DNA from 3 places in the uncultured Paenibacillus sp. genome. Region 1 is predicted to be linked to each of the others. Evidence: riboswitches for the same ligand, from Rfam matches in the RefSeq annotation. Region 1 holds a riboswitch; each other region holds the start of a gene.
The links. A riboswitch is a leader RNA that binds a small molecule or an ion and turns the genes downstream of it on or off. The one in region 1 is predicted to bind cyclic di-GMP.

Region 1 (7,448 bases):
TAGGATTACAAAGGCATATTTATATCGCAGGTAAATGAGTGAATCTATCATCGGATAAGAAGTCACATTCATGGCCTAGCTTCCTTGAAAGGGGAGGTTAGGTTTTTTTGTTTTTTATAAAATTTCCCAGCCGAGGTCGCATAAATTCCATGATCAACTACTATCAACAACATATCGCAGGTTATATCAGCAAGTTGCTCCGAACGATCCTGATTGTCCGCAAAGTCATTTTGATCCGCATCGAGAAAGAGTTCATCCGCTTGGGACACGGAGAGCTGATGCGGCATTATGATGCCGATGTCGTATGCCAATCCCTCGCGTACAACAGCTCTTCGATGCGCGCGGACGGAAGCGGCTTGCTCACCAGATAGCCCTGGATTTCATCGCATTTCATTTCCCGCAGAAGCTCGGCCTGAACTTCCGTTTCCACGCCTTCCGCAATGACGGACAAGCCTAGGCTGTGCGCCATGGAAATAATCGCCCGAACGATCGGCAGGTCCTCCTCGGATTGAATATCCCGGATGAACGACTGGTCGATTTTCAGGTGATCGATCGGAAACTTCTTTAAATAGCTCAGCGAAGAATAGCCTGTGCCGAAGTCGTCCATCGCGATTTTGATGCCCAGCTTCCTTAGCTTGTGGAGAATGTTCCATACAAACTCCATATTATGCATGCTGAGATTTTCGGTAATCTCCAGCTCCAGGAATTGCGGTTCCAGTCCGCTTTCCTTCAGGATTTGCGGGACGAGCTCGACGAGGTTTTGTTCCCGAAGCTGCCGCACGGATATGTTCACGGACACGGCAAAGGCCGGGTGACCGGCATTCTGCCAGGCTTTGTTTTGGGCGCAAGCCTTACGCAATACCCACTCGCCGATCGGACAGATCAAGCCCGTTTCTTCGGCTGCCGGTATAAACTCTCCGGGGGAAATCCACCCCCGCTGCGGATGCTTCCAGCGAATGAGCGTTTCCAGCCCGCTGAAAGCCCATGTTCCCGCATTGATCTTCGGCTGGTAGTGAAGCTCGAATTCGCCGTTTTCCAACGCTTTATGCAGCATCGTTTCCAGAACCATTTTGCTCGCGGTCGACTCGGACATTTCCGCCATGTAGAAGCGGTACATGTTTTTGCCCTTCTCTTTGGCGGCGTACATGGCCTGGTCGGCGCGCTTGATCAGCTCCTGGTGATCCTCGCCGTCGACAGGATACATGCTGATGCCGATGCTCGGCGTAATGAACACTTCATGGCCGTCCAGATCGAACGGCAGACTGAAGGCGTCCAGCATTTTTTGCGCGGTCAGGGCCGTCTGCTCCCGGTTCGTTCGCGGCAGTACAGCCGTGAATTCATCGCCGCCCATGCGGGAGAGAATGTCGTTCGCCTCGATGCAGCCTTGCAGCCGAACGGCCGCCTGCTGCAGCAGCGAATCGCCCTGCCCGTGTCCCAGCGAGTCGTTCACGACTTTAAACCGGTCCAGATCGATAAAAAGGACGGCCGCCTGCCGCTCCTGCCGGCCCGACCGTTCCAGGACGAGGTTCAACTCCCGATTGAACAATACTCTGTTGGGCAAGCCGGTCAAGCTGTCGTAATAGGCAAGGTGCCTGATCTCGCCGAACATCGTTTTGAGCTTTTCGGACATGTTCTTGAAGTTGGCGGTCAGGACGGCGATTTCGTGCAAAAAGCTTTCGGGCCAATCAAAGGGCTTGTTTTCCGATATTTTGGCCGGCAAATCCGTCGTCGCATTCGCCAGACGGGAAATCGGCCGTATGATCAGCCGGCTGAGAAGGATAGCCGCGGCGGTCGCCACCAGTCCGAACAGCAGCAGAACGGACAGTATTTTAATATAGGAGCCGTACAAGGCGTCCCGGTAGGGCGCCGCATGGGATTCGACCACGATCGTCCAATCCCGCTCCCCGGCGCCCGTTAAGCCGATGAGCTTGACGTAAGACGACTTTTCCCAGCGCGTCATCGGGTTTTGCTCATCTACCGGGAACCAACGGTACAGACCGTTCTTCAGGGCAACCGGATCCCCTCCTTGCTTCCAATCGTAGATCCGCATGGCGTCGAAGCCGCGCCGCGTGCTTGCGATGACCTTCCGGTTGCGGTCGACGATCGTAATGTCCATGCGGCGGTTATCGGTGAATTTCTCGATTCTGTCTTTGATGTAGCCGAGATTCAACGCCCCGGACGCGATGCCTTGGAACCGGCCGCCCTTGACGATCGGAGCCGCAATGTTCACGATCGGTTCGGAAACGCCGACCCTGCCGACGAAAACATCCGATATGACGGGCCGCAGGCCCGCTTGCGCCCGCTGAAAGTAAGGGCGGTCGGCGAAATTCAAACCCAGATTGGACCGGCCTTCCGCGTTCTTGAACGGGTAAAAAGCAACGGTCGTTCCCGCGGCGTCGGCGATATAAATGCTGCGAAAATCCGGAAAAATCTGCCCCGGATTGGCGGTAAGCTTTTGCAGCGCGTCCCGGTCGTTCGGATTCTCCTCGGAAGCCAATACGGACAATTGCTCGATAGCCGCCAGGTGAGCCGTTCGCCAACCGTCGATCTCATTGCGGATGATTTCGGATTGGCGTTCGATCGCGGCCTGGATTTCCCGATCGGTTTTATAATATTCCTGCCATCCGATCATGACGGTCACGACCAGCAGCGGGAAAATGATCAGCCCGGTGAAGATGAGAAACAGAATATCGTAGAAATGGCGGGTCGGTTTTTTGGCGTTCGCCGCCGGCCGCGCAGAAGCCGGCAAAAAGGTATACAGCAGGGTGGCCGCCCACGCATTGAAAATGCCGTTCACCGCGTCCTTCAGGATGACCGTGAGCGTAGCCGTCGTGTTCATATGCAGCGCGAGACGGTAGCCCAGCCAGATCAAAGGCGCGCCGACAAGGAGCCAATACAGCGCCGCCAGAATAATGCTGTCGCCGATCCTGCGCCGGTAAAAAGCACCGATGAATACCGTCTCCAGAACAAGGGCCGCCATGCCGTACGGATGATTCCACAAAAAGACCGTAACGCCGCCGGCCAGGATGGAGGCCGTTACCCCCCATTTCAATCCGTGCCATCTTAAAATCAACAATACGAAGATGCTGCCGAATATGAGATCCACGCCGAAAAACAGCGACACGTTCAGCGCATTGCCGATACCCGCCAGCGCAAGCAGCAGCAGCAAGCGCGAAACGGAGGCGACCGATGCCGCTTTGGTTTGGTTGAACATTACGATCCCGCCTATGTATAAATGATTAGGCACATAAAAAAAACACAACCCGAAAGGTAGTGTTTGTTCAAGTGCAGCCCAGCCGTCATCGCCGAATCGGCGGAAGACCTGTGGTTTTGCGTCCCCGCCTTTCGGACGAGTTTGCCGTAGGTATTCAGTTACATACAATCATAACGGAATATGTCGTAATTTGTCAAAAACTTTTTTTTGGTTGGGACGGCAGCGCCTAACGGACGGTCAGGGCGGACGGCGGACGGCGCTTTCTTTTTTTTCGGGCGAAACTGTGTTAATCTCAATTATTGTACTGATCTTATATGGGATCATTCATTTTGACGGGAGGAGAGAACGGAATGTTCCGAAAAAGACAATCGTTTTCGGTATTAACATGTCTGCTGATCTCTGGCCTGCTCGCAACGGCTTGCGGCAACGCGGATAAGCGGGAATCGGGTACGGCGAACAATCAGGCAGGGAATGCGGCGCAGGGGCAGGAGGAAATCCTGATCGGCGTCATTCCCGCGCAGGGCGGCAATGAGATGAAGCCCGGCGCGGACAAGCTGGCGGACGTATTGGCGGCGAAGCTCGGCAGGAAGGTAACGGCCGAGGTGTATCCGGACTACAACGGCGTCGTGGAAGCGATGGGCGCCGGCAAGGTGCAAATGGCCTATCTCGGACCGCTGACGTATGTGGAGGCGCATGAGCGGTACGGCGTCAACGCGATCGTCACGCAGCTTATCGAAGGGAAGCCGTTCTACTATTCCTATCTGATCGCTCCGTCGGATTCCCCATACGCCTCGCTCGAGGATGTCGTGGCGAATGCGGGCGACGTCCGGTTCGCCTTTGGGGACATCAACTCGACGTCCGGCAGCCTGATCCCGGGCATCGCGCTCAAGAAAGCGGGCGTGTTCAAGTCCCAGCAGGAGCATCAGTTTGCAAGCGTAACGTATACGGGCGACCATACGGCTACCGCGCTTGCGATCCAGAACAGGCAGCAGGATGTGGGAGCGATCGACAGCGCCTATTACAATAATCTGGTGAAGCAGGGCAAGGTGGACGGCAAGAAGATCAAGAAGATCTGGCAATCGGAGGAGCTGTTCCAATATCCGTGGGCTGTCGTGAACACCTTCTCCGATGAAGATATCGCAAGCATACGGGAAGCGATGAAGGGCATCGACGATCCCGACATTCTCGGCGCGTTCGGCGGCGCCAGCGGGTTTGCGGAAGCGAGCGACGAGGATTACGCGGCCATTCGGCAGGCGGCGATCGAGGACGGGCGTTTGAAGCCCAAGCCGTAACCTGTGATGAAAAGAGTTTTTGCCGCCGCGGCGGTGGTTGTCCTGCTTTGGTGGTCGGGATCGGGCGTGGGCGTGACGGTCTCGGCTTTTCGCGATCTGGGCAACACGTTCCGCTTTATCGCCGGCAACTGGTTTCCGGCCGATGCGGCCGACTGGCGGATCGCGGTCAAAGCGATGCTGGACACGCTGGAAATTGCCGTATTCAGCACGCTCGCCGCATTATTGCTCGCCGTTCCGGGAAGCTTGTTCGCCGCCCGGAATTGGGCGCCGGCGCGCTGGATGTACGACGCCACCCGCGGCTTGTTCAATGTTGCGCGCTCGATACCCGAGCTTGTGCTGGCGCTTGTTTTCATACCGACCCTCGGCCTCGGTCCGATGCCCGCGGTGATGGCGTTGATCATTCACAACGTCGGCGTGTTCGGCAAGCTGCTGTCCGAGACGATCGAGGCGACCGACGAAGGGCCGCAGGATGCGGTCAAGGCGGTCGGAGGGACGAGGCTGCACGTCGCGCTGTACGGCATCTTTCCCCAGATGGCGCCGCTCGTGCTGTCCCACTATTTTTACCGGCTTGAGGTGGCGATCCGGACGAGCCTGATTCTCGGCATCGTCGGGGCGGGCGGCATCGGCCAAATGCTGTTCAACGATTTCAAAATGTTCGCCTATGAAAAAGTGACGTTCGAGGTTCTCCTCATTATGGTGATGGTTGCAGCCGTCGATTATTTGGGCGCGCTGATCCGAAGGCGGGTGAAGTGAGCTGCTGGAGCTGAAGGGAATCGGCAAAACGTACAAGGGCGAGGCGACGCCGGCCCTCGACCGGATTGATCTACGAGTTGAGCCGGGGGAATTCGTGGCCGTGCTCGGCCGAAGCGGCGCCGGCAAATCGACGCTGGTCCGCTGCATCAACCGGCTGGTCGAGCCGGACGCCGGCGAGATCATCTGGAACGGCCGCGCGATCACGGGGATGAACGCGCGCGAGCTGCGGGCCGTCCGCGGCGAGATCGGCATGGTGTTCCAGCATTTCAATCTGCTGCCGAGGCTGACGGTGCTGACGAACGTCATCGCCGGCCGGTTCGCCGGCATGCCGCGCTGGCGAAGCCTCATCGGCGCTTTTACGGCGGAGGACAAGGCGCGGGCGGCGGCGGCGCTGCGCAAGGTCGGCCTTGAGCCGTTCGCGGGCCGGCGGGTCGATGATCTGAGCGGCGGGCAGAAGCAGCGTGTGGCGATCGCGCGCGTCGTGATGCAGCAGCCTGCCCTGCTGCTCGGGGACGAGCCGATCTCGAGCCTTGACGCGGTCACGGCGGGACGAATTATGGCCTATATCGCCGAGCTGCACCGCGAGCGCGGAATGACCGTCGTCCTGAATCTGCACGATGTGGCGATCGCCCGCGCGTATGCGACCCGCATCATCGGCTTGACCGAGGGACGGATTACGTTCGACGGTTCTCCGGAGGAGCTGGGCGATGCGGAGCTGCGCACGATCTACCCGCCAGACGAAGAGGACGGCGGCGGTGAACCTATAACCTATAATCGTTAGGAAAGAAAGGGAGGAATGGCGATCATGTCCAAAACCGGGAAAATCAAGCTGACCAGTCTGTCGAGCAAAGGCGGCTGCGGCTGCAAAATCGGGCCGGCCGACCTGGCGCAGGTGCTTCGCAGCCTGCCTCCGGCGGAGCCGAACCCGAATCTGCTCGTCGGGCTCGATACGAGCGACGACGCCGGCGTATTCCGGCTGACGGGCGAGCTGGCGCTCGTGCAGACGGTCGATTTTTTCACGCCGATCGTGGACGATCCTTATGATTTCGGCCAGGTGGCCGCGGCGAATGCGATCAGCGATATTTACGCGATGGGCGGCAAGCCGCTGACGGTGCTGAACATCGTCGCGTTCCCGATTCACACGCTCGACAAGCAGGTGCTGGCCGACATGCTGCGCGGCGCGGCCGATAAAGTGAAGGAGGCCGGCGCCACGCTGGTCGGCGGCCATTCGATCGACGATAAAGAGCCGAAGTTCGGGCTGGCGGTGACCGGGCTCGTGCACCCGGGGAAGGTCCGGACCAATGCCGGCGCCAGGCCGGGGGACAAGCTCATTCTGACCAAGCCGATCGGCGTCGGCATTCTGACGACCTCCATCAAGAAGGACCAATTGAGCGGGGAAGAAGTGGCGCGGGTTACGCGCGTCATGACGACGCTGAACAAGACGGCGGCGGAGACGATGGAGCCTTACGAGGTGCACGCCTGCACCGACGTAACCGGCTTCGGCCTGCTGGGCCACGCCTCGGAGATGGCCAAGGGCAGCGGCGCAGGCATCCGGATCGCGAAGTCCAAGGTGCCGGTGCTGCCCCGCGTTCGGGAGCTGGCGGAAGCGGGCTTCGTGCCGGGCGGCACGAAGAACAATTACGCCCATCTGGAAGGCTCGGTCACGTTCGATGAGGGCATCGATCAGATCGATCAGTGGATTCTGTGCGATGCGGTCACCTCCGGCGGACTGCTGATTTCGGTTGCGTCGTCCGCGGCCGACGAGCTGCTCGGCAAGCTGCGGGAGGCGGGCGTCGACGCGCATCCGATCGGCGAGGTGACGGCCGGGGAGGCCGGGCACATCGCGGTTGTGAACGAGTAGCGGCGCAAGGACACTTCAAAGGAGCTGTGCGACGATATGTTTCAGGATATAACCGTGGAGGAACTGCTCGAGCTTCAGCGCAAGGGAGAGGTTTCCCTGATCGACGTCCGCTCGCCGTCCGAATACGAAGAGTCGACGATTCCGGGGAGCGTCAACATTCCGCTGTTCGACGATGCGGAGCGCGCCGAGGTCGGCACGCTGTACAAGCAGGAAAGCGTCGATGCGGCGAAGGACAAAGGGCTTGAGCTCGTATCGCGCAAGCTGCCGGGTTTCGTGCGGGCGATCGGCGAGACGCCCGGTTCGCGCAAGGCAGTCTTCTGCTGGCGGG
Region 2 (7,448 bases), on a different contig from region 1:
GACCAAGCAGCTGGAAGAGCTTCAAGGCATCGTCATTCCCGGCGGGGAGAGCACGACGATCGGCAAGCTGATGCGCAAATACGGGTTCATGGACGCGATTCGCGATTTCGCCGGACGAGGGAAGCCCGTATTCGGGACTTGCGCGGGATTGATCGTCCTGGCCGATAAGATCGAAGGCCAGGAAGAGGCGCACCTCGGGCTGATGAATATGACGGTGGCCCGCAACGCGTTCGGTCGGCAGCGGGAAAGCTTCGAGACCGAGCTGCGGGTAAAAGGGCTGAATGAGCCGCTGCGCGCCGTGTTCATTCGCGCTCCCCTTATTAAGCAAGTCGGCGAAGGCGTGGATGTGCTGTCCACCCACAACGGCGAGATCGTGACGGCCCGGCAAGGGCATTTGCTTGCTTGTTCGTACCACCCGGAGCTCACGGACGATTACGCGCTGCATGCGTATTTTCTGTCCATGGCGAAGGAAGCCGTCGGCGCGAACTGAACGGCGGTCAGGTAACATCCACACCCTTAGAGAGGGGCTTCTATAATCCGTGTTAGACGTAAAGCTGTTTCGCAACGATTTTGATAGAGTGAAGCAAGCGCTGGCCGACCGCCGGAAGCCGTTCGAGCTGATCGCCGGCTTTCCGGATCTGGACGCGAGGCGGCTCGGCGTGCTGCAGGAGGCGGAGCAGCTCAAAAACCGCCGCAACACGGTCTCGCAAGAGGTGGCCAAGCTGAAAAAAAGCGGCGGCGACGCGGAGGCGTTGATTCTCGAAATGCGTGAGGTCGGCGATCGGATCAAAGCGCTGGACGACGAGCTGCGCGAAGTGGAGGCGCAGATCGACGAGCTGATGCTGTCGGTGCCCAATATCCCGCATGAGAGCGTGCCGGTCGGTGCGTCGGAAGAAGACAATGTCGAGATTCGCAAGCATGGCGAGCCGCGCCGGTTCGCCGAATTCGAGCCGAAGGCGCATTGGGATTTGGCGGCCGAGCTCGGCATCCTCGATTTCGAGGCTGCGGCGAAGGTGACCGGCTCCCGGTTTGTTTTTTATCGCGGACTGGGCGCGCGCCTGGAACGGGCGCTGATCAGCTTTATGATGGATCTTCACAGCGACCGGCATGGTTATGTGGAGCTTCTCCCCCCGCAGATCGTCAACCGGGACAGTCTGATCGGCACCGGGCAGCTTCCGAAGTTCGAGGAGGATTTGTTCAAGCTGGCCGGGACCGAGTATTATTTGATCCCGACCGCCGAGGTGCCGGTGACGAACATTCACCGGGACGAGATTCTTGATGCGGAGCAGCTCCCCAAGTATTACACGGCCTACTCCGCGTGCTTCCGTTCTGAAGCCGGGGCGGCCGGACGCGATACGCGCGGTCTGATTCGGCAGCATCAATTCAACAAAGTCGAGCTGATTAAGTTCACCAAGCCGGAGGATTCGTACGCCGAGCTGGAGTCGATGACCGCCAACGCGGAGAAGGTGCTGCAGCTGCTGGGCCTTCCCTACCGGGTGCTCGCGCTCTGCACCGGCGATATGGGCTTTTCTTCGGCCAAAACGTACGATCTGGAGGTATGGCTGCCGAGCGGCGGTTCCTATCGCGAAATATCTTCCTGCTCGAATGTGGAGGACTTTCAGGCCCGCCGGGCGGGGATCCGGTTCCGCCGCGAGCCCAAGAGCAAGCCGGAATTCGTTCACACGCTGAACGGATCGGGCTTGGCGGTCGGCCGTACGGTTGCCGCCGTACTCGAAAATTATCAGCAAGCCGACGGGTCAGTGACGATTCCGGAAGTGCTTCGCCCCTATATGGGCGGGCTGGACGCCATCCGGAAAGGCTGATCGGCCGGAAATCGGTACCAGCGGGCAAAGAAGGATTGCGATCTTTTTTTGCCCTGTGGTACAATAGAGCTCACACTGTTTGCAGTGCTGCACATGGGTATGACATCATGGAGAGATACCGAAGCGGTCATAACGGGGCGGTCTTGAAAACCGTTAGGGTGCAAGCCCACGTGGGTTCGAATCCCACTCTCTCCGCCATCTACATATAACGGCAACGCCGGAGAAGCCGCTGTATCGCCGCCTTTAACAGGGCGGCCGATAGGGCGGAGGCTCTGGCTTTTTTGTGTGTGTGGCCCGCATAATCGGATGTAAAACTCCGCATGTTATGAACTACGGAGGTGTATGCGATGGGCAAAATAGATGAGCTGTTCGTTGACCAAAACCGGCTCACAGAGGCATGGAAGAGGACGCTGCCGACGGTGATGAACCCTGCCGACCAAACGGAAGTTAAAGCGGATGAAGCCGATCCGAAGGCTCTTCGGATTCATATTCGGGCAGCGGGACATACGATGTACACGTTCGATTTTCGTATCGAGTATGTGGACAGCCGGGAAATTCGGGTCGATTTGATCGATGTGGAGCGGGACGGACGAAGCGTGGATGAACGGGGCGACATCATTCAACAATTGGTCGAGGACTATACCCGGCATTTGCATGAATGCGCCCAAGCGCTTCACGACTTGGCACACGCGTAGACGCGATTGCCGAAAGGCGCAGGGAGGGTGAAAGGGATGAGCAAGGCGAAAGGCGGCTTGGATAAAAACCTGAGCAACGTAGTCGAAGACCTGAACGTTAAGGCGGTTAACGCGCATCAAGCCCAACAGCTGCAGCAGGACAGCAACGACCGGCGGCATCAGGATGCGCTCAACCACGACGAGCCGAACGACCGGGGCTCCGCCAGTCTGACGAACAAGGAGGCGTAAGCGATGAGCAAGCCCGATTCCGTGCCCGTGCCGGAGGCTATCCCTAATCAAGGCCGTCGGCGGCAGGACCATAACCGTCCGCAGGAGCCGATGTCCGGTTCCAAGCAGGTCAAGCAGGAAAACCATTCGCGGCATAATAACGGAGAAGGTTGATATGATCGGGCTTCTGCCGGTACCGCAACAGAAATGGAAATAAAAGCTGGCGGTCTTTAAATAAATTTTACTTTCCCGCAGCCCTTGGATGAGTTAAAATGAGAAAATGTTCTCATATTCATTCCTTGGGAGGGGAAAAGGTTTTGAAACGTTTGATGCAAGCCGTATTACTAATCCTTGCCGTATCGGTTGTTTTGGCTGGCTGCAGCAGCGCCAAAGCGCCTAAAGAAGCCATACAAGCCGCATTTGCGAAATCGATGGAGATGAACTCGTACACCTTCACGAGCGCACTTTCGATCGATAAGCTGGAATTGCCGCCGGCTCTGCTGGAGGGCATGGATCCGGCCATGGCGGACATGGTCAAAAATGCGACGCTGAATATTGACGGCGTCTATCAGGCCGATCCGATGCAAATGGAGATGACGCTCAAGCTGGACCTGAAGGGCGACATGGCGTTCTCGCTGAACGTCCCGATCGTCATGACGCAGGATAAAATATGGGTCAAAATCCCGCAAATTCCAGGCTTCCCGCTCGGCGACGCTGCAGGCAAATTCATGGAAATCGACATGAAAGAGTTGGCCGCAGAGGAGGGCGTGGAGATTCCGACGCTGGACATCGACAAGCAGCGCAAAATGACAGAAGACATGGCCGGTATTTTCTTCAAGCAGTTCGACGAAAAGACGTACTTCTCGGAAGTGAAGAAGGATGAAGTGGCCGGTTTGCCGGAGGATGTTAAGCCGGATCAAGTCGTCAAGTTCAATGTAACGCAGGAAACGTTCGAACCGATGGTCATGACGATTGTCGATAAAGTCGCGCCTGAGATTATCGACCTGCTGTTGAACAATGAGGATTATCGCAAGACGTTCCAGCTTGAGAAGGCTGACCTGGAGCAGGCGAAGAAGGAGCTGGCCGAGGGCGACCGCAGCGAGCTGCGCAAAGGTCTTGACGAGTTCAAGAAGAACGCCAAGGTCAACGAACTGAGCCTGACCACGGCCATTGTCGACGAACTGCCTGTGTATCAGGTAGCGAAAGCCGACCTCGACTTTACACAGGAAGGCGAGACGGCTAAGGCCGGATTGACCTTCACGACCCTTTACAGCAACATCAACGAGAAAGTGGAATTCCCGATCGGCATTCCGAAAGATGCCATGTCGATGGAAGAGCTGATGGGCACGTTTACGGGACCTGGACTGTAAACCGCCGTATAGGACGATAACCCGCATTCGGATCGACCGGTTGCGGGTTATTTTTTGCGTGTAAAATTCGGGTGGTTATGGGCAACGGCAATAAAAAAATGCGACCCAAGGTCGCATTTCGTTGTTATGTATGGTCGAGACGACAGGATTTGAACCTGCGACCTCTTGCTCCCGAAGCAAGCGCTCTACCAAGCTGAGCCACGTCTCGATGAAACGGATTTATCAAACGCAAGCAATATAGAGAATAGCATAAATCGGCCCAATTGTAAAGGAGGAAACGTCCCCGAATCAGGCCCGAATGGCCAACGAATAGGCTCCGATTAGGCGCCGAATCCGGCGGACTATAATTGTCTTTTGACCGCCGAACGGTTTGTGTTATAATATTCATTGCTGCGGCCCCGTAGCTCAGTGGATAGAGCATCGGTTTCCTAAACCGTGTGTCGGACGTTCGAGTCGTCTCGGGGCCGCCATTCATTTTACAGGTATATTCGGCCTCCTGCGGGATCACGCAGGAGTTTTTTCTTGTCTGACGGACCTAAACGTCCGCATCCTGTCGAATTCTCTCAGGGAATCCTCATGATCGGAGAGATCGCCATGAAAAAAACCATCGACCGGATCGGATTCGCCACACGCAAGCTGGCGAGCTATATCGAGTACAATCCGTCTGACCCCAAGCCGCGGGCGTTCACCTACCGCTGCGACCGGCTGGTGGCTTATCTCGCAGCGTGCAACGATGCTATGCGTGTGACGGAACAGGAACGCCAAGCGCGGCGGCTTTCTTGACGGAAGCAAGAAAGCCGGGAATCGAACTCCTCCGGCATTGGCTTATTCTTATTCCTTCATAATATAGAGCGGCTCCCGTGGGCATCTCCTTTGCCGGTGCCCGATCCGTCCGCCCCGTTCTCTTGCGCCCGCAGTTTCTGCTGCTCGGCAACCTGTATGCGGAACTTGTCGGATTTCTCCTTGTAATAGGTTTCAATCTGACTCCGGAGAATATAAGCGCGCAGTTTGCTCTCATGCTCTTGTTCCAGCTGCAGCAGCCGGGTGCCGTAAATAAGGCCGGTATCGATTTGCTTCTTGTGGACGATTTCCGTCCGGCAACGGAATGTGAAGCCCAGATCGAGTTCCAGCATTAATTCGGCTTTGAAGGGCAGCGGCATTGCAACCTGCGTGGACAAGGCGACACCGGTCATGCTGATGTTATCCAGATGCAGCGTCAAGGGATCCTCAAGCTTCTGCTCGGTTTTGCGGATGGCGTCAATGATGCTGATGACCTTGCCCGGCTGCCTGACCGGCACGCGCGGATGCTCGCGCTTGTCCAAGAACCGCTTTCGGTTATCGGGCGGATTAATGACAATGATCGCGTCCTGCGCTTTTGCGAGGATCGACGATTCGAATACATAAATGCCGCTTTTGGTATACACGATGATCCGGACCTGCTCCCCGAGCTGAAACAATTCGGACTGAGGGAACTCGATCTCTATAATTTCACCCGCCGCATAGGTCAGAAGTCCGGTGGCGATGAAATTTTTCTTCTCTACCACCGCTTTGCAGTCTATCATCACCGAGATGTCGCTTCCTTCTTTGCTGCCGTATACTAACGTCTTCTTCAAAGGATTGCTCGGTTTCACCCCGCTGCCCCTTTCATTCGGAGAATAACAAAGCCGTCCCAATCGATGGAGACGGCTGCACCTAACCCGGAAGGTGTTTGCTTTCGGCAACCAGGCGATCGTAGCTCCTGTCGGAACGGAACCTTAGTCCCTCAGCTTTGCGTCCCTGCCTTTCGGCAAGTTTGCCATTGTCGATTATATGGTAATTTATTCATGACTATGTAACTAAGTATAATAAGTTCCAAGAGATTTCGCAATCGATTTTGCGAGTAAAAGGCGCGGGTTTTACCGACCGGCTCGATAAAATTAGGGAAAAGGGACTATATACCCAATACAATAGTTGCAGAATGAAATAATGCTAAAAGTAATACGCATTCATCGACAATTTTTTACAAAATTTGTCCGGGAATATGTGTATAATGGGGGTACGACTACGGTACCTAAGATTGGGGCAATTGAAGCGCATATGGACAAACGCAACCTGCTTAACCAGCTTCAAACGCTGCGTTTGCGTCTGCACGATCTGGCGGAGGCGAGGGGCAGCTTAACCCATCCGGACGTTCTGGCGCTAAGCGAGGAGGCTGACCGGCTTATTATCGTGCTGCAGCAGCTGCAGCGCGAAGATCCCGGCGTGAGCGGCGAAAGCAAGCCGACGACCCACCTATAGCTTTCCGCGCAGCCGCCGAAAGAACCGGGTCAGCATGGAGGCGCATTCCTCTTGCAAAACGCCGGCTTCAACGATTGCCATATGGTTGAACCGCTCTTCCTGCAATAAGTTCATGAGAGTTCCTGCGCAGCCTGCCTTCTTGTCGGAGGCGGCGTACACGACCCGGCCGATTCGAGCCTGTACGATGGCTCCCGCGCACATCGGACAGGGCTCAAGCGTTACATATAACGTACAGTCCAGCAGCCGCCAGGCATTGAGGCGTTCGCTGGCTTTTTTTATGGCGATCATTTCCGCGTGGGCGGTAGGATCGTTAAGTGTCTCCCGCAGATTGTGGCCCCGGCCGATAATTTCCCCATGCCGCACGATGACCGCTCCGATCGGGACCTCCCGGATTTCTTCGGCGATTCTGGCTTCGGCGATCGCTTCCCGCATATAAAATTGATCTTCGTCGGACATCGTCACGCAAGCTTCTTCCTTTCATTCGGCAAGTTCCATAGGGGATGACGCGTGTTATCCCGTTGATTTCGACAACCGGTATTGTCGAATCCAATCGAATTATGCCCCGAACAAATATTCGTTGTTAACAGCATGTGTACAACTATGTGGATAACATTGGCGTTTTCCACATAGTTGTACACATTGTGGGTATATTTTTGAGGATAAACGGTGAATTGGCGTACGATCAGATTCCAATTATGATATGATCGAAAAGAAGACCTTCATCGAAAAGGATGTGTCGTCGTTTGTCGGTAAAGAGCAAATTGACGCTTTCGATTTCCCTCATCATGTTTATCTTTTTGGCGATTACTGTCATTTTGAACGATTATTCGATGCGGGTCAACTTGCGGGAGGAATCCGAGGCGGATATGGTCAGGTTCTCCAAGCAGATCTCGGGGGCCATTAATCAGCATTACCTGGTGAAAACGGAATACGGCGCAGGGTCCTCCGGAGCGGAGTCGGTCATAAACGAAATCGTGGGGTCTAACCCGGAGTTGGTGGAAATCGCCGTCATTGACGCATCGTCATTCACGGCCGGCGGCCGTTCCGCCATGCGGGAGGGGAGGCCGACTGGCAAG
Region 3 (7,448 bases), on a different contig from region 1:
AAAAAAGCCGGCAGCGGGAGGAGAAGCTGAACCGGGAGCGGGAGCTGTCGGCTGCCCGGCAGTCGGCCGCCCGGCGTGAGCAGGAGACGATTCTGGACGAGCTGGAGTCGATGGCGCAGGAGATGGAGTTCGCGGAGCATCCGGTCTATCACCGGTACTGGATGCCGGATATCCCGGCCGATGAATCGTGGCGGGAAGCCTGGCGGCGGGATGTGAAACGTCATCGGGAGCGTGTCGAAACCGCGGCGGGCAAAGCCCGCCAAGAGCGGGAGTCGGCTGTATTGGCACGGGAGCGGGAGTCGGAGCTCGGCGAGGCGAGCCGGCTGCGGGATGAGTCGGAACGCGAACGGGGCGGGATTGAGCAGCGCTTCGAGCAGGGCAAGGAAGCGATGAAGGACGCGGTCCTCGTTTGGCAGAAGCAGCTGCGGATGCTGACGTTCGACGACGAAGCGGTCCGTGCGACGTTCGCGGCTATTCGCGCCTATGGACCGGGTCAAGGGACGTTGGAGCCCGTGCGCGCCGCGCTTCAACAGAGGTATGCCGATAACCGGGACGAAGCGGTGAAGCAAAGGCTGGCCGCCGAACAAAGGAAAGCGGACCTGCTCGGCGAACGGGATCGGCTGCTCGAAGAGAAACAAGGCTGGGAGCAGAGCCGGGAGCCTGAGCCGAAACGAAGCGAGGCGCGCATAAGCGCGAGAACGGAGAAGCCTGTCCGCGCCGGGGCGCCGCTCTATGCGGTTTGCGACTTTCAGCCGCATGTCGCGGCTGAAACGCGGGCCCGCATCGAGGAAGCGCTTGAGCGAGCCGGCTTGCTGGATGCCTGGATTACGCCGGACGGGCAATTCGGCGGGTTGAACGATCGGCAGGAAGAGGCGTGGATTGTGCCGAATCCGATCGAATTCGGGTTTACGCTGGCGGACGTGCTTGTTCCATCTCCATCGGAGGAAAGCGGGCTGACCGTTGCGGCGATCGATGCGGTGCTGCGGACGTTCCTGTGGGATGAAGGGGGCAGCGGCTTTGAGTTCGGGGAGTGGAACGGCGTATTGGCCGGGAACGGTGAATTCAAGCTCGGGCCGCTTGCGGGAAAGGCCGGTCTGAAGGCGCGGGCGGAATATATCGGGAAGGAAACCCGCAGGCGCACCAGACTGCTCGAGATCGCCCGGCTGGCGGACGCCATTGCGGCGGTTGAGTCCGAGGCGGCGGCGGTTGAGCGGGAAATCGGCGAGCTGCAAGCGCGAGAACTTACGCTTCAAGAGGAGCGGAACGCGTTCCCGGACGGAGCTCGGCTGCAGCATGATTTGCGTCTGCTGCAGGAGGCCGGCTATCGTCTGGAAGCGGCGATGAAGCAGGAGGAACGCGCGCTCGAGCGCTTCAAGGCCAAGTCGGCAGAATGGCGCGAGCTGCAGCGGGAGCTGGCGGAGCTGACGGCCGGGTGGTCGCGGCTGAAGCGGGAGAGTGAGCTGCAGGAGGCGCTGATCGTCATCCGGGATTACGAGAGCGCCATCGGCGGGCTGCATTCGGCATGGCGGCAGTACAGCGAGGCCGGAGCGTCCCTGGAGCGGATTGACGCGGAGCTTGCAAGCGTGCGCGTCGAGCTGGAGGACGAGGAGACGCTGGCCGATGAGCTGGACGAACGGCGGCGTGCGTTCAAGGCGCAGGTCGAGACGCTCCGCCGTCTTATCGAAGAGCTTGGGCTGGCCGACGTGGCCAGGAAGCTGGAAGAGCTGCGAACGGAAGAGGGCGTATTGACCGCAAGGCGCAAGGCAGTGGAGGATGAGCTTGACCTCGCCAAAGATAAGGCCTCGAGGGCGGACGAGCAGTTGGCGTTGCTGGGCAAGCAAGTCGAGGCGCTCCGGATCCGGCTGGACCGGACAATGGACGAGTGGCGGAGCGAGCTGAAGCGCGGCTTGGTGGCGGAATGGCGCGATAAACCGGATGAGGCCGGCGATAGGCCCGAGCAGCCGCAGGCGGCTGCCAAAGAGCTGCGCCAGCAGTATGAGGCGCTTTTTGCCGGGCGCAACGTGGAGAATGTGAAGAATCAGCTGCTTGAGCAGTTCAACGCCGCCCGCATGCTGCTGACCGAGTACATTTTGCAGACGGTGGTCGAGGAAACGACGGGCCGGATTCTGGTGCTGTCGATGCGGGATCATACGCGTCCGCAGCCGCCTCTCGCGCTCGTGGAGGAGCTGGAGCGGCTGGAGGAGGAGCAGGGCGCGCTGCTTAGCGAGAAGGACCGCGAGCTTTATGAGGAAATTATTTTGCGCAGCGTCGGCAAAGCGATCCGTCAACGGATTCACCGCGCCGAGCAGTGGGTGCGCGACATGAACAAGCTGATGGAGGAGCGGAACACGTCAAGCGGGCTTCGCCTGAAGCTGGAGTGGCAGCCGAAGCCTGCCGCGACCGAGAATCAACTCGATACCGCGCAGCTTGTGGAGCTGCTGAAGCGTGACTCCCACCGGCTCCGGGAGGACGAGATCGATGCGATGATCCAGCATTTCCGGACCCAAATCGGCTATGCGAAGCAGAGTGCGCAAGAGGAGCAGGAGTCGCTGCGCAAGCATCTGTACGAGGTGCTCGATTACCGGAACTGGTTCGGTTTCGAGTTGAAATACCGCAAAGGCGAGCAAGCCGGCTACCGGCCGCTGACGGATGCCCGATTCAACGTGCTGAGCGGAGGGGAGAAGGCGATGGCGATGTATATTCCGCTGTTTGCCGCCACCTGGTCGCGTTATTCCGACGCCCGTCCGGATGCTCCGCGACTGATCTCGCTCGATGAAGCGTTCGCCGGTGTCGATGAGGAAAACATGCGCGATATGTTCAAGCTGTTGACCGACATGGGCTTCGATTATATGATGACGTCCCAGGTGCTTTGGGGCTGCTTCGATACGGTGCCGAAGCTGGCGATTTATGAAATCTACCGGCCGAAGGACGTCGATTTCGTCACGCTGTTCCGCTATCGCTGGAACGGAAAGGTCAAGGAGTATGTGGAAGATGGGTCTAATCGATAAAGGTCATTCGCTATACGGAGGCGGCCGTTGATATGACGGAGAAGACGCTCGCCGAGAAGACGCGGAGTTATTTTCTGAAGCCGGGGTTTCGCCGCATGCTTGCGGAGGTCTGGCGGAGATATGCGGGGCTCGAAAAGGTCGGCGGACACGCGGTGATTGCTGCCGCGACCGCCGAGGAATGCGATGCGGTCAACACGTTTTTCGGGTGGAACCGGAAACCCGGGGAGACGATCAAGGTGCCGCTTCACCTCTTTGAGCGGGAATTGGAGAACTCATCGTTTCCGTACACGCTTGCCGAGCTGCATGCCGTGCTCACGGGCAAGCCGCTGCTGACCAAGACGGATCGTGAACTGCTCGCGCGGGAAGCATGGGCTGCGGTTTTCCGCGAAGTCCGGGAAACGCTGCTGGGTGAAGGGGAGCGGATTCATTCGCAACTGAATGATTGGCTGGAGCGGTTAATGCAAGGCGCCGCGGGAGGCTACCGGACGTTGAAGGAATTGATGCGGGAGTCGCCTGCCGCTGCGGTGCGCCCGCTGACGTACGCTGCACGCGCCTTCAACGTTATCCTGACAGGGGATGCCGGCGTGAGGAGCGGTTCGTTGCAGCTCCGTTCGATTCGGCTGCCGGTGCTCGCGGCTCAAGTGTCTGGGGATGCGCATGCGCTCGACCGGACCAGGCCCGCGGGAAGGCTGTTCTTTCAAGCGCTGAAGGAAAGCGTGCACGGGAACGAGGTTGGAGACTCGCCGGTGGAAGGTTCATTCTATAACGCGGTATCCGATGCGACGGCAGGATTGGACAGTCTGCTCGTAAGGGATATTTATCGTACGGCGGGGATCGCGGATGACGACATCTCCTCGATCGTTCACTTTTATGATCCGAACGGGGAGCGCCCGGTCCTGCCGGGAGTTCTAACGCTTAGACAAGTAGAGGCAGCCGAGCGGTTTGAACCGTTTACCGATGTGTATGTGGTTGAGAATCCGCCTGTCTTCTCCACGTTGGTGGATTTGGCGGAGGCGGGTATGCGTGCGGGAACGGAGCTTTCCTCCGGCGCGCATCGCCCGCTCCTCCTCTGTACAAGCGGGCCGGCGAGCGCCGCCGCCTTGCGGTTGATCGACCGGTTCATCGAGCAGGGCCGGTGGTCGGGGCGGCTCTTTTACTCCGGTGATTTTGACATTAAAGGCCTGGAAATAGGCAATGTGCTGGCAGCCCGTTACCGCGAACGATTTACGGAGTGGCGTTTCGGCGCGGGAACGTATGCGCATGGGGTTGAGGGAAACGGGCGCAGGCTTTCTTTTACCGGGGAGGAACGGGTGCGTTTAGGTAAATTCAAGGCATTATGGGACGCCCGGCTGGCAGACGACATGGTTAAGAGCGGGTATAAATTGTTTCAGGAACAAATCGTTTCTATGCTGGGAGCGGACTGGCTGAACGCGTTGGAAGGGCGGCACCCGTCCTTTTAAGGTCGTTAGGCACCTGCGTTCCCGGCAAGCGAAAAAACGATGGTGCGAGGCGAAATGATCGACACAAAAAATGAAGGAGGGGTGCGCCTTGGAACCGACAGCGCAGCAGGTTGCGGAGTGGATGGTGGAGGAAATCAGATTCAGAGGCATCCTCCGTCAAAGCGATGCGATCGAATATGTGCGGTCGCATTTCGGTGAAGCTTTTGTGTTCGTGAATGAGAGAGGCAACCAGTCGCTGTCGAAGGACGTGATAAAGGCGTTCCGAAAGCTGCATGGCGGGAAAATCGCGTGGGATCGCGACGGCTTCTTCTGGGGCTGGACCTGAGTTTGATTTTAACGGCGATCGTGTCGATGCTTGTCAAATGAGCGTATATTGCTATAATGAAGGGAGTATGTGATCGTTCGCTCAACTTCATATCAGGGCAAAATCATTGAAAAATGATGGCGCAAAGCTAGAGGGGCTAAGGGTTTCAACTATGCCAGCCAGTTGCAAATAGAGGCGAAGCTTATCTATGCGCAACATGGATAAGCTTCTTGCTTGTTTGGAAGTGAGATCCCGTACAGGGAGAGGTGAGAGGATGGCGCTTTCCAATTGCACGAGCTGCGGTCAGGTCATGCTGAACAGCAGGTCGATGTTCTGTGGCGATTGTTTGGAAAAGTACAGCTTGGATATTGAGAAAGTCAAAGATTATATCAAGACGCATCCCAGACCCAGCTTGATGGAAGCCTATCAGAAGACCGACATCCCGATCAAGACGATTCAGCAATTTATCAAAGACGGCATTATATCGAGATTGAATTAAGGATAATCCCGACAGGGAAGCCGGCCGGTTAAGGCCGGCTTTTGTGCGAAAGCTTCGATTATGCCGCCTGCTGGATAGAGAGTAGGGACTTGCATGAGAAACAAAGCGCTGATTCCGGTTAACGCTGCTCGACGATCGCTACCGTACAGCGGGACACGCAGACCAGCTTCCCGTCTTCGCCGGAAATTTTTACATCCCACACCATCGTCGTTCTTCCCTTGTGCAGCGGGGTTGCGACAGCGGTAACGAGGCCGTCCCGCTTGCTGCGCAAGTGGTTCGCGTTAATTTCGAGTCCGACGGCCGCATATTGCCGCAAGTCGATGTTCAACGCAGCCGCGATGGAGGCTGCCGTTTCAGCCAATAAGACGGATGCGCCGCCATGCAGCAATCCCGCCGGCTGCCGGGTTTTCGGTCCGACCGGCATCGTCATGACGACGCGGTCCGGATCGAGCTCCACATATTCGATGTCCAGTGCTTCCATGGCGGTGCCTTGCCTGCGCTCCGTCATTTGCCTGATAAAGGCGTCCCGGTCCAATCCGGATAACGCCAACAGCTTTTCCGAGACGATCACTTCCGCCAATGCGATAACCCCCTGAGAGATGTTTGCTTCGATTATATCAAGGATGATGGGAAAAAATACACCTTATGGCAAAGAGCAAACGGCATGCATCGGCAAGGGGGGGCGGGCGGGAAGCCCGACATGCCCGGCCCCCGGTATCCCTTACAGGGATTCGTGGGTTATACAAGCTCAATCGGCACGTTCTCGAGTTTCAATTGTAGGTCATCCCTTGATTCAGGGCTGCCGGGGGATGAAGCGCTCCCCCAAATAAGCTTCGAGCCGTCTTAACAACCGGGTGCGGCGCGATCGTCCGGATCGTTCGGCGGCGGCGATGAATTCCTGTATGTCGCCGATGATGGCCAGCTCTTTTTTGGCGCGGGTCACGGCCGTATACAACGAATTCCGGTACCACATCGAATGGCGGTGGGAAAGCTCGTGCCGGATATCCAGAATAGGAATAACGACGCCTTCGTATTGGCTGCCTTGGGTTTTGGCGGTTGTAATCGCGTACGCCAGCTCGATGAAATCACTCAATTCGTCCGGGGAATAAAACGCCTCGAGTCCGCTCTCGAACGCGATTTGCACACCCTTCTGCCGATGCACCGCCTCGATCCGCCCCATGTCCCCGTTATCCGCAATGCCGGTGTTGACGATTTGCATGACAGGGTCTCCGATATCGAACGTCGCGGTACCGCACGATCCGCGGGAAGGATTGACCTGCCGCTTCATCCACGCATTCAGCTTCTCCACGCCGACTGCGGATTCCTCCCTATACATCGTAACGATCGGACAGTCGCCGTCGCGGTCCGCATAGGCTTTTCGCAGCAGCGGCAAGGCCTGTTCGGCACTTGTGCAAGGAATGAACGCGATGCCTTTGCCCTGCAGCAGCGATTCGTCCGCTTCTCCCGACAAGACGGCGTCCGCCAGCGCCAGGATGGCGGAGTCGTTGCGGTAATTGCGGCTCAGCCGGACGGCGGGAAAGCCGAAACGGAGCATATCCGCGAACGGGTTGCCGGGCCCGATCGGTTCCAACTGATTCGGATCGCCCACAAAGATCAGTCTTGTTCCGTCGCGCACCGCCCAAAGCAAATCGCGCCATAAATATTCGTTCACCATGCTTGCCTCGTCCACGATAAGCACATCGGTCTGCAGCGGCTTGCGCTTGTAGTGATAGAGGATCCGGCTGTTTTTGCCGATGCCCCTGCCGAGCAGGGCATGGATGGTTTGAGCCGGAAAACCCGTCACCTGGCTGATTCTGCGTGCCGCTTTGCCGGTCGGGGCGGCGAGTTTGAAGCGGATATCCGGCCGTACGGCTTGCAGCATGGCGATCAGAAAGGAAATCCAGGCCGTTTTGCCCGTGCCCGCTTTCCCGGCCACAAGCAGCACCGGATGCCGCCAGAAGGCGATCAGGCCGCTGCGCTGCTCCTCGTTCAGCTCCGGCAGTACGCCTTGCTTCGTCAGTCGTTCCAGAATGGCAGCCGTGGCCTCCGCCGTGAGGCCGGCAGGATCTCGTTCCTCGGTCAGGTCAACCAGACGCCGGGCGATCTGAATTTCCGAAAAAAACAGGTTTCGGTCAAACACCAATCCATCGTGCGTGCGTACGATCCGGTCGGATTCC

Region 2: it holds a riboswitch for cyclic di-GMP, as region 1 does, so the genes downstream of both, RWM61_RS15380 (PilZ domain-containing protein) here and RWM61_RS05695 (EAL domain-containing protein) in region 1, are expected to answer to the same signal.
Region 3: it holds a riboswitch for cyclic di-GMP, as region 1 does, so the genes downstream of both, RWM61_RS02005 (hypothetical protein) here and RWM61_RS05695 (EAL domain-containing protein) in region 1, are expected to answer to the same signal.

Annotation. Positions count from the first base shown of each region.
Region 1 is NZ_CAUPYC010000010.1:31,198-38,645, forward strand. Features, by position in the region: gene RWM61_RS05695 (EAL domain-containing protein) at 287-3,214, opposite strand; cyclic di-GMP riboswitch class I at 3,284-3,370, opposite strand; gene phnD (phosphate/phosphite/phosphonate ABC transporter substrate-binding protein) at 3,565-4,506, shown strand; gene phnE (phosphonate ABC transporter, permease protein PhnE) at 4,513-5,259, shown strand; gene phnC (phosphonate ABC transporter ATP-binding protein) at 5,270-6,040, shown strand; gene selD (selenide, water dikinase SelD) at 6,065-7,120, shown strand; gene mnmH (tRNA 2-selenouridine(34) synthase MnmH) at 7,157-7,448, shown strand, end outside.
Region 2 is NZ_CAUPYC010000054.1:15,681-23,128, reverse strand. Features, by position in the region: gene pdxT (pyridoxal 5'-phosphate synthase glutaminase subunit PdxT) at 1-490, shown strand, start outside; gene serS (serine--tRNA ligase) at 540-1,823, shown strand; tRNA gene RWM61_RS15420 (tRNA-Ser) at 1,933-2,021, shown strand; gene RWM61_RS15415 (hypothetical protein) at 2,171-2,518, shown strand; gene RWM61_RS15410 (hypothetical protein) at 2,555-2,746, shown strand; gene RWM61_RS15405 (small acid-soluble spore protein P) at 2,750-2,899, shown strand; gene RWM61_RS15400 (hypothetical protein) at 3,043-4,095, shown strand; tRNA gene RWM61_RS15395 (tRNA-Pro) at 4,227-4,303, opposite strand; tRNA gene RWM61_RS15390 (tRNA-Arg) at 4,490-4,565, shown strand; gene RWM61_RS15385 (hypothetical protein) at 4,618-4,878, shown strand; gene RWM61_RS15380 (PilZ domain-containing protein) at 4,935-5,726, opposite strand; cyclic di-GMP riboswitch class I at 5,809-5,902, opposite strand; gene RWM61_RS15375 (aspartyl-phosphate phosphatase Spo0E family protein) at 6,172-6,372, shown strand; gene tadA (tRNA adenosine(34) deaminase TadA) at 6,367-6,828, opposite strand; gene RWM61_RS15365 (PAS domain S-box protein) at 7,116-7,448, shown strand, end outside.
Region 3 is NZ_CAUPYC010000003.1:101,262-108,709, reverse strand. Features, by position in the region: gene RWM61_RS02020 (TIGR02680 family protein) at 1-3,008, shown strand, start outside; gene RWM61_RS02015 (TIGR02679 domain-containing protein) at 3,041-4,468, shown strand; gene RWM61_RS02010 (DUF6953 family protein) at 4,557-4,793, shown strand; cyclic di-GMP riboswitch class I at 4,880-4,963, shown strand; gene RWM61_RS02005 (hypothetical protein) at 5,047-5,271, shown strand; gene RWM61_RS02000 (hotdog fold thioesterase) at 5,390-5,779, opposite strand; gene RWM61_RS01995 (AAA family ATPase) at 6,065-7,448, opposite strand, start outside.